Regions from separate parts of the Kitasatospora sp. NPDC057015 genome, predicted to be linked through region 1. Evidence: predicted binding sites of a transcription regulator. Region 1 holds the regulator's gene; the other holds the start of a gene.

Region 1 (4,413 bases):
GTGCGGTGGTGGTGCGGGCGGGTCAGTGGTTGAGGTCGGTGGAGATCCTGGCGAGCTGCTCCAGCCGCTTCTCCAGCGACGGGTGGGTGGACAGCAGCTGGCTGGCGGTCTCCCGGGCGCTCAGCGCCGGGGCGAAGTAGAAGGCGTTGTAGGCCTGGGCCTGCCGCAGGTCCCTGGTGGGGATCGCGGCGATCTGGCCGGTCACCTTGGTCAGGGCGGAGGCCAGCGCGCTGGGCCGGCCGGTCAGCTGGGCGGCCGCCCGGTCGGCGGCCAGTTCGCGGTAGCGGGACAGCAGCCGGGTGAGCAGGAAGCTGATGACGTACACCACCATCGAGACCAGCGGGATGATCAGCATCGCGATGGCGGCGTTCTGGTCGTTGCTGTTGCGGTTGCCGCCCATCAGGCCGCCGTACATGGCCATCCGGGTCATCGCCCCGGCGAGGACGCCGAGGAACCCGGCCACCGTCATCACCGCGACGTCCCGGTGGGCGACGTGCGAGAGCTCGTGGGCGAGGACGCCCTCCAGTTCCTCCGGCTCCAGCCGGCGCAGCAGGCCGGTGGTGACGCAGACCACCGACTTCTCGGGTTTGCGGCCGGTGGCGAAGGCGTTCGGCATGTCGTTCTGGGAGACCGCGACCCTGGGTTTGGGCATGTCGGCGAGTGCGCAGAGCCGGTCGATGGTGCCGTGCAGCTGCGGAAACTGCTCGGGGGTGACCTCGTGGGCGCCCATCGCCCGTTCGGTGATCTTGTCGCTGAACCAGAACTGCGCCACGAACAGCCCGCCCGAGATCAGCACGATGATCGGCCAGGCCCCGCGGAACAGCGCGATGAGCACACCGGTGAAGCCCACGTACAGAAGACCGATCACGAACATCGTGGCGACCATCCGGCTGGTCAGTCCGCGGTCGGGGGTGAATCGGGTGTGCTGGCCTGAGGTCGACATCGCTGCTCCTCGCATTCGCCGGTTGCCTTCGATGCTGCCACCTGGCGGGGCGGGCGGCATCACCCCGCGCGGGGCGGTGCGTGCAGGATCACCACCGACGGGCCGTTCCTGCCGTCGGGCCCGGGCCTTACACTGGCAGGTACGGTTCTGGCACTCGACTGTCCTGAGTGCCAGAGGCCCGGAACTGGTGATCCACAGAGCGGCCCAGACCAAGTCATAACGGACAACGTGCGAAGACGGAGGTGCGTGCCCATGGCCAACGAGCGCAGGGCGGACGATCGCAAGTCCGACGGCAGGCACCTCGACGGCAGGCAGCTGGACGTGCGTCCGCTGGACGACCGCAAGCTCGCGGTGCTGCGTGCGATCGTCCAGGACTACGTGGGCACCGAGGAGCCGGTCGGCTCCAAGGCGCTGGTCGAGCGGCACAGCCTCGGGGTCTCCCCGGCGACCGTGCGCAACGACATGGCGGCCCTGGAGGAGGACGGCTACATCCAGCAGCCGCACACCAGCGCCGGCCGGATCCCCACCGACAAGGGCTACCGGCTCTTCGTCGACCGCCTCGCCGAGGTGAAGCCGATGACCGCGCCCGAGCGGCGTGCGATCCGGCACTTCCTGGACGGCGCGGTCGACCTGGACGACGTGGTGGCCCGTACGGTGCGGCTGCTCGCGCAGCTGACCCGGCAGGTCGCGGTGGTGCAGTACCCCTCGCTCTCCCGCTCGACCGTGCGGCACATCGAACTGGTCGCGCTGGCCCCGGCCAAGGTGATGCTCGTCCTGATCACCAACACCGGCCGGGTCGAGCAGCGGATGGTCGACTGCCCGGGCACGGTCGGCGAGACCGTCCTGGCGGACCTGCGGGCCCGGATCAACGCCCGGGCCGTCGGGCAGCGCCTGCCGGACGTCCCCGAGCTGCTGGAGGGCCTGCCGGCGGCCTTCGAGGCGCCCGACCGCCCGACCGTCACCACCGTGCTCGCCACCCTCTTCGAGGCCCTCGCCGAGCAGAACGAGGAGCGGATCATGCTGGCCGGCACGGCCAACCTGACCCGCTTCGGGCACGACTTCCCGCTCACCATCCGGCCGGTGCTGGAGGCGCTGGAGGAGCAGGTCGTCCTGCTCCGCCTGCTGGGCGAGACCGCCGACGCCGGGATGATGGTCCGAATCGGCCGGGAGAACGCGTACGAAGGGCTCAATTCCACCTCGGTGGTCTCGGTCGGTTACGGTTCGGGCGACGAGAGTGTGGCAAAGCTGGGAGTGATCGGTCCGACCCGGATGGACTACCCGGGCACAATGGGGGCGGTGCGTGCGGTGGCACGGTACGTGGGCCAGATCCTGGCCGAGTCGTAGAACAGCGCCGTTGGACCTCCAACGGTGACAACCAGTCGCAGCACTTCTAGAGGCGGAACAAGCGGAGCATTTGGTGGCCACGGACTACTACGCGGTACTCGGCGTCCGACGGGATGCGGGGCAGGACGAGATCAAGAAGGCGTTCCGGCGCCTCGCCCGTGAACTGCACCCGGACGTCAACCCGGACCCGAAGACGCAGGAGCGGTTCAAGGAGATCAACGCCGCCTACGAGGTGCTCTCGGACCCGGCCAAGCGCCAGGTCTACGACCTCGGCGGCGACCCCCTCTCCCCGAACGGCGGCGGCGCGGGCGGCTTCGGCGCCGGCGCGGCGGGCTTCGGCTTCTCCGACATCATGGACGCCTTCTTCGGCGCCGCCTCCGGCCAGCGCGGGCCACGCTCGCGCACCCGGCGCGGCCAGGACGCGATGATCCGGCTGGAGATCACCCTGGAGGAGGCCGCGTTCGGCACCACCAAGGAACTCCAGGTCGACACCGCCGTCACCTGCACCACCTGCTCCGGTGAGGGCGCCGCACCCGGCACCTCGGCGCAGACCTGTGACATGTGCCGGGGCAAGGGCGAGGTCTCGCAGGTCACCCGGTCCTTCCTGGGCCAGGTCATGACCTCGCGGCCGTGCCCGCAGTGCCAGGGTTTCGGCACCGTCGTGCCGACCCCGTGCCCGGAGTGCGCCGGCGACGGCCGGGTCCGGGCCCGCCGCACCCTCACGGTGAAGATCCCGGCCGGTGTGGACAACGGCACCCGGATCCAGCTGGCCGGCGAGGGCGAGGTCGGCCCCGGCGGCGGCCCGGCCGGCGACCTGTACGTCGAGATCGCCGAGACCGCCCACCCGACCTTCCAGCGGCGCGGGGACGACCTGCACTGCACGGTCACCATCCCGATGACGGCCGCCTCGCTCGGCACCCAGGTGCCGCTGCAGACCCTGGACGGGCTGGAGGAGGTCGACATCCGGCCCGGCACCCAGTCCGGACAGTCGATCCCGCTGCACGGCCGGGGCATCACCCACCTGCGCGGCGGCGGCCGGGGCGACTTGATAGTGCACGTCGAGGTGCAGACGCCCACCAAGCTCGACCCCGAGCAGGAGGAGCTGCTGCGCCGACTGGCGCTGCTGCGCGGCGAGGAGCGCCCTTCGGGGACCTTCGCGCCCGGCCAGCAGGGGCTGTTCTCGCGGCTGAAGGACGCCTTCAACGGCCGCTGAGCCGCCGAGCCGGCCCGGACACCGAGCACAGCAGCGGCCCGCGACCCCGTACATGGGGGCGCGGGCCGCTGTCACCCCGGCGTGAGCCGGCCTCTGTGCGCCCCCGGCGGCCGTGTACGCCACCCGGGTGCGTCGAGAGCCCCACGCGCCCACCGGCCCCCTGTCCGGTGCTCCCACCCCGCCCACCCACAGCCCACCCCGCACCCGCACCCGCACCCGCACACCAGCAGCGCAGCGCCAGCCCCGGAGGCAGACCCCGATGACCGCACCCGTGTTCGTCACCGACTCCGCGCGGCTCAGCGGCGCCGCCCCCGGCGCGGTGGTCCGCCTGGACGGTCCCGAGGGCCGGCACGCGGCCGCGGTCAAGCGGCTGGAGCCCGGGGAGGCGGTCACCCTCGCGGACGGCCTGGGCCTCGGCGTGGACGGCACGGTCGCGGCCGTGCACGGCAAGGACGCCGTCGACGTGACGGTCGGCGCGGTGCGCCGGGAGCCCGAGCCGTCCCCGCGGATCGTGGTTGTCCAGGCGCTCCCCAAGGGCGACCGCGGCGAACTCGCCGTCGAGACCATGACCGAGGTCGGCGTTGACGTGGTGATCCCGTGGCCGGCCTCGCGCTGCATCACCCAGTGGAAGGGCGAGCGCGGCGCCAAGGCGCTCGCCAAGTGGCGGGCCACCGCCCGCGAGGCGGGCAAGCAGTCGCGCCGGTTGCGCTTCCCCGAGGTCCGGGAGCCGATGACCACCCGCCAGTTGGCCCCGCTGCTGGCCGGAGCCGCGTTCGCCGCCGTGCTGCACGAGGAGGGCGCGCAGCCGCTGGCCACCGCGGCGCTGCCGCCCGCCGGGGACCTGGTGCTGATCGTCGGCCCCGAGGGCGGGGTCTCCCCGGAGGAGCTGGCCGCCTTCGCCGAGGCCGGCGCC
Region 2 (4,413 bases), on a different contig from region 1:
GCCGGCGGGGGCGGAGATGCCCTGTCGGGTCAGGCCCGGCTGACCAGGGCGTCGCGGATCTCGGTGAGCAGGGCCACCTCCTTGGCCTCCGCCTCGGTCTGGATCTCCTGCAGGGTCTTGCGCCGCGCCGCGAGCCTGTTCATGGGGACGATCAGGACGAAGTAGACGACGGCGGCGGTGATCACGAACTGCAGGACCGCGCTGAGCACCGACCCCCAGAGGATGAGGATGCCGCTGGTGACCTCGCCGGTCGCGCTGAGCTCGCACGGCCCCTTGAGGCAGGAACTGTAGGCGGCCAGGTCCTTGGCGCCGAAGGCGCCGACGATGGGGTTGATGACGCCCTTCACGAAGGCGTTGATGATGTTGGTGAACGCGGCGCCGATCACGACGGCGACGGCCAGTTCGACGACGTTGCCGCGGAGCAGGAATTCCTTGAAGCCCTTCATGTCGCGTGAACGACCGGACGCCGGATGAGTTACGGGTGAATTGTCCTGAATTCGGTGGTCGCAGCCATCCGAGGACCGTGGCCCCGGGCTGCGCCGGACCCGGGTCGTGCCTACGGCGCACCGCCGCCCGGTGTGCAGCGCGGGGCACCGGCGGGCTCGGGGGCACCCGGGGAGGTGGCGGAGGTGGCGGCGGGCGGCGGGGGCCCCGGCCGCAGGGGCCCGGCGGCCAGTGCGGTGGCAACGGCGAGGAGTCCGGCGGCCACGACCCCCGGCCGGTGCCGGACGGCCTGCTGGAGCCGGTGCCGGCCGCCTCCGCCGCGTCTGATCGGTGCGAAGGCCGGGACGGCACGCCGGGGCGGGACGGCGGACGTGGAGGCCGGCACGGTGCGTCGGGCCGCCGCCCGGTGCCCCGGGCCGCCGGGCGGATCCGAGGAGCGTCCGCCACCCGGGGGCGGCGGACCGATCCGGTCGCAGGCCGTCGCCGGCGGCGGTTGGGCACGGGAGGGCGGCCCGAGCGGCGTCCGGCCGCAGGCGGGAGCGGGGAGCCCGTGCTGGTCGCCGACGGGCGCGGCGAACGGAGTCCGACCGCAGGCGGGCGTGGGGAGTGCACTCTGGACGCCGACGGGCGCGGCGAACGGATGCCGGCCGCAGGTGGAGGACAGCAGGGGCCGGGTCGGACCGGTCATGACGGGCACCGCCTCGATTCGGGGAACGGGGGGCGTCGCCGGCCGGGCCCGCGGCCCGCGAGCTTCACCGTGCTCGCGGGCCGAGGGCCGGGGGCGACCTCGCCCGCTCAGCCTGCCTCCGCCCGCGTGTTCGTGGAATCCCCGGCCGTACCCCTGTGGACAACCCGGGGCTGTGGATAACTTCGTACACCCGTGAGGATGACGGGAGGCCGACGGCGAGGCTGCCGCTCCGGGCCGGGGACGCGCAAGGGCCCGGTCCCACCGCAACACGCGGTGGGGCCGGGCCCTCGAAAGTCGGTGTCCGCCCCGGGGCGGTACGTGATGCGCTGCCGGAGGCTCAGCTCGCCGAGGCGCTGCCGGTCGACTTGGCGGCGGCCGGGGCCGGGCTCGTCGAGGTGGCGGCGCCGCTGCCGGAGGAGGAACCGCCGGTCGAGGAGCCGCTGCCGGTCGAGGAGCCGCCGGACGACCCGGTGGCCGCACCGGCGCCCACCGAGCTGCTGGAGGACGAACGGCTGTCCGTCCGGTAGAAGCCAGAGCCCTTGAAGACCACGCCGACGGCCGAGAAGACCTTGCGGAGCCGCCCCTCGCAGCTGGGGCACGTGGTCAGCGCGTCGTCGGTGAACTTCTGCACCGCCTCCAGGCCGTTGCCGCACTCGGTGCACTGGTACTGGTACGTGGGCACTTGTCTTCCTCCTGCACTTCCCCCTGGCACTCTCGCCTGATGAGTGCTAACGACGGTCAATGATGCGGCATTCCGCCTGATCAGTCCAGCGCCGCAGGTGTGAGATACCACCGGCGGCGCGCCCGACCGCCCGAACGGGCGGGTACGGACGATCGCACGGTCGCACGCGGACGGCCTCGTCCGGTGGCTGCGGCGGCCCCCGGTTCAGCCCTTCGCGGCGCCCACCAGCCGTGCCCGGCCACCGCCGTGGGCGGCCGGGGTCCGGTCCGGCGCGGCGGCAGCCGCACTCTCGGAGGAGGCCCGGCCGACCGCCGCGGCGACGGCGCCCGCGGTGACCGCGGCGCCCGCCGTGCCGTCGCCGGCCGCGGTGGTCGGGCCGCCCGTCGCGGGGGCGACCAGCAGCCGTCGCAGGACGACCAGGGCGAGCAGCCCCAGGCCGGCGCCGGCCACCGGCACCAGGAATCCGGCGGAGGGTCCGTGGCCGTCGATCAGGCGGCCCGCGACCGTCGAGCCGGTGGCGAGGCCGAGGCCGATCGCACCGGTGAGCCAGGTGAAGGCCTCGGTCTTCGCGCCGTCCGGGACCAGCGTCTCGACCAGCGTGTAGCCGGTGATCAGGGTCGGCGCGATGGCCAGGCCGCAGACCAGCCCGGCGAGCGTGAGCGAGGTCAGGTCGGGCATCGCCCACAGCGTGGAGCAGCCCAGGACCAGCAGGGCGTAGCTGCCGAGCATCCGCCCGCGGGCCGAGCGGCGCCAGGCGACCATGCCGTAGAGCACGCCGGCCAGCATCGAGCCGCCGGCGAACACGCCGTACACCAGGCCGCTGGCGCCGGGGCGTCCGGCGGCCTCGGCGAAGGCGGTGACCGAGACCTGCATGGCACCGAACACGGTGCCGACGCCGAGGAACGCGCCGGCCAGCAGCCGGACGCCGGGGGAGGCGAGGGCGGAGACCCGCCGGGCGCCCGGAACCCGGGGGTGGCGGGCCGGTGCGGTGCCCCGCCGGGCGGCGAAGGCGAGCCCGCCGACGACGGTCAGTGCGGCCTCGGCCACCAGACCGGCGGCGGGCGTGACGCCGGTGGCGATGGCGGTGGCGAGCACCGGGCCGACCACGAAGGTGAACTCGTCCGTCACGGACTCGAAGGCGAAGGCGGTGTTGAGGGTGCCGGGCGAGGAGTCGGCCAGCCTGGCCACCCAGCGGGCCCGGACCATCGCGCCGATCTGCGGCACGCTGGCGCCGGCCGGGGCGGCGGCGAGGAGGAGCGCCCAGACCGGGGCGTGCCCGAGGGCCAGCGCGATCAGCGCGCCGACCGAGAGGGCGTGCACCAGGACGCTCGGGAGCAGTACGGCGGACTGGCCGTAGCGGTCGGCGAGCCGACCGGTCTGCGGGCCGACGAGGGCCTGGGCGACGGCGGAGACCGCCGCGACCACGCCGGCCGTGCCGTACGAGCCGTGGGTGTCGAGGACCAGCAGCACGATGCCCAGGCTGAGCATGGCGTAGGGCAGGCGGGCCGCGAAGGCGGGTACCAGGAACCCCCGGGCGCCCGGGGTGCGCAGCAGCGTTCCGTACCCGACGCGTGCGGGGGTTTTGTCGACCGTTCGGCGGGCCGTCACGGTCGGTCCTTCCTGCTGCCTGGTAGCGCAGCAGGGGTACGGGTGGCCCCGACGGCGCCGAGAGTCGTCCTCTCGCGCGTCGACCGGGGTAGATACCGGGCCCGGCGGTGGGTGCTGCGGGCCGCGGCCGCCGAGCGGTCGCGCCAACTCTGCTTCAGGCAGATGTTGCGGATGTGTCAGTCATCGTTCGCGTTGCTTATACGCGCGTAGACACGCGCTTTCCTCCACAGTACAGGCTCGCCGCCCCGTCGCCCTGTCGAATCGAGGTGAACACCTGGCGACAGGGCGGCATTCCAGGGGAGGCCGAGCACGTGGGGGGCGCCTGCCCGGCGCCCCGCGGCCCGTGACCCGGCCGCGGCCCGCCCTGCGGCCGCCGCCCCCGCCCCCGCTCCCGCTCCCGCGGGCCGTCGGTCGGAGCCCTATCGCCCGTTCAGCCAGCCGGCCAGCTTGCCGCCCTTGTCGACCGCCCGCAGCCGCTTCTCCGCGGCCTCGCCGACGGCGTCGGTGGTGACCACGAGCAGTTCGTCCCCGCCGCGCAGCACGGTGGCCTTGTCCGGCACGAAGCTCGCGCCCTCGCGGACCACCAGGGTCACCGCGGCCCCGGTGGGCAGGCGCAGCTCGCTCACCTCGACCCCGGACATCCGCGAGGTGGGCGAGAGCGTCACCGACAGCAGCTGGCCGTGCAGCTTCTCCAGCGGGGCGGACTCGATGCCGAGGTCCTGGCCCATCGCGCCCTCGGAGACCTTCAGCCACTTGGCCACCCAGGGCAGGGTGGGCCCCTGGATCAGGGTGAAGACCACCACCAGGATGAAGACGATGTTGAAGATCTCCTGGGCCCTGGGCGCGCCCGACACCAGCGGGATGGTGGCCAGGACGATCGGCACCGCCCCGCGCAGCCCGGCCCAGCTCAGCAGCGCCTGCTCGCGCAGCGGCAGCCCGAAGGGGGTGAGGGTCAGCACCACCGAGAGCGGGCGGGCGAGCAGCACCAGGA

What was found. Region 1 encodes HrcA, which represses chaperone genes, less so after heat shock. Its sites were predicted from a motif close to TTNGCACTCNGNNNNNCNGAGTGCNAA; they were not measured.
Region 2: the regulator HrcA is predicted to act here: its motif matches at 1,838-1,864, upstream of ACFTWP_RS03630 (FmdB family zinc ribbon protein).

The regions. Positions count from the first base shown of each region.
Region 1 covers NZ_JBHUSG010000019.1:3,804-8,216, reverse strand. Annotated here, with positions in the region: gene htpX (zinc metalloprotease HtpX) at 23-943, opposite strand; gene hrcA (heat-inducible transcriptional repressor HrcA) at 1,196-2,287, shown strand; gene dnaJ (molecular chaperone DnaJ) at 2,361-3,500, shown strand; gene ACFTWP_RS19345 (16S rRNA (uracil(1498)-N(3))-methyltransferase) at 3,760-4,413, shown strand, end outside.
Region 2 covers NZ_JBHUSG010000003.1:70,749-75,161, reverse strand. Annotated here, with positions in the region: gene mscL (large conductance mechanosensitive channel protein MscL) at 30-446, opposite strand; gene ACFTWP_RS03630 (FmdB family zinc ribbon protein) at 1,470-1,814, opposite strand; gene ACFTWP_RS03625 (MFS transporter) at 2,019-3,422, opposite strand; gene ACFTWP_RS03620 (potassium/proton antiporter) at 3,842-4,413, opposite strand, start outside.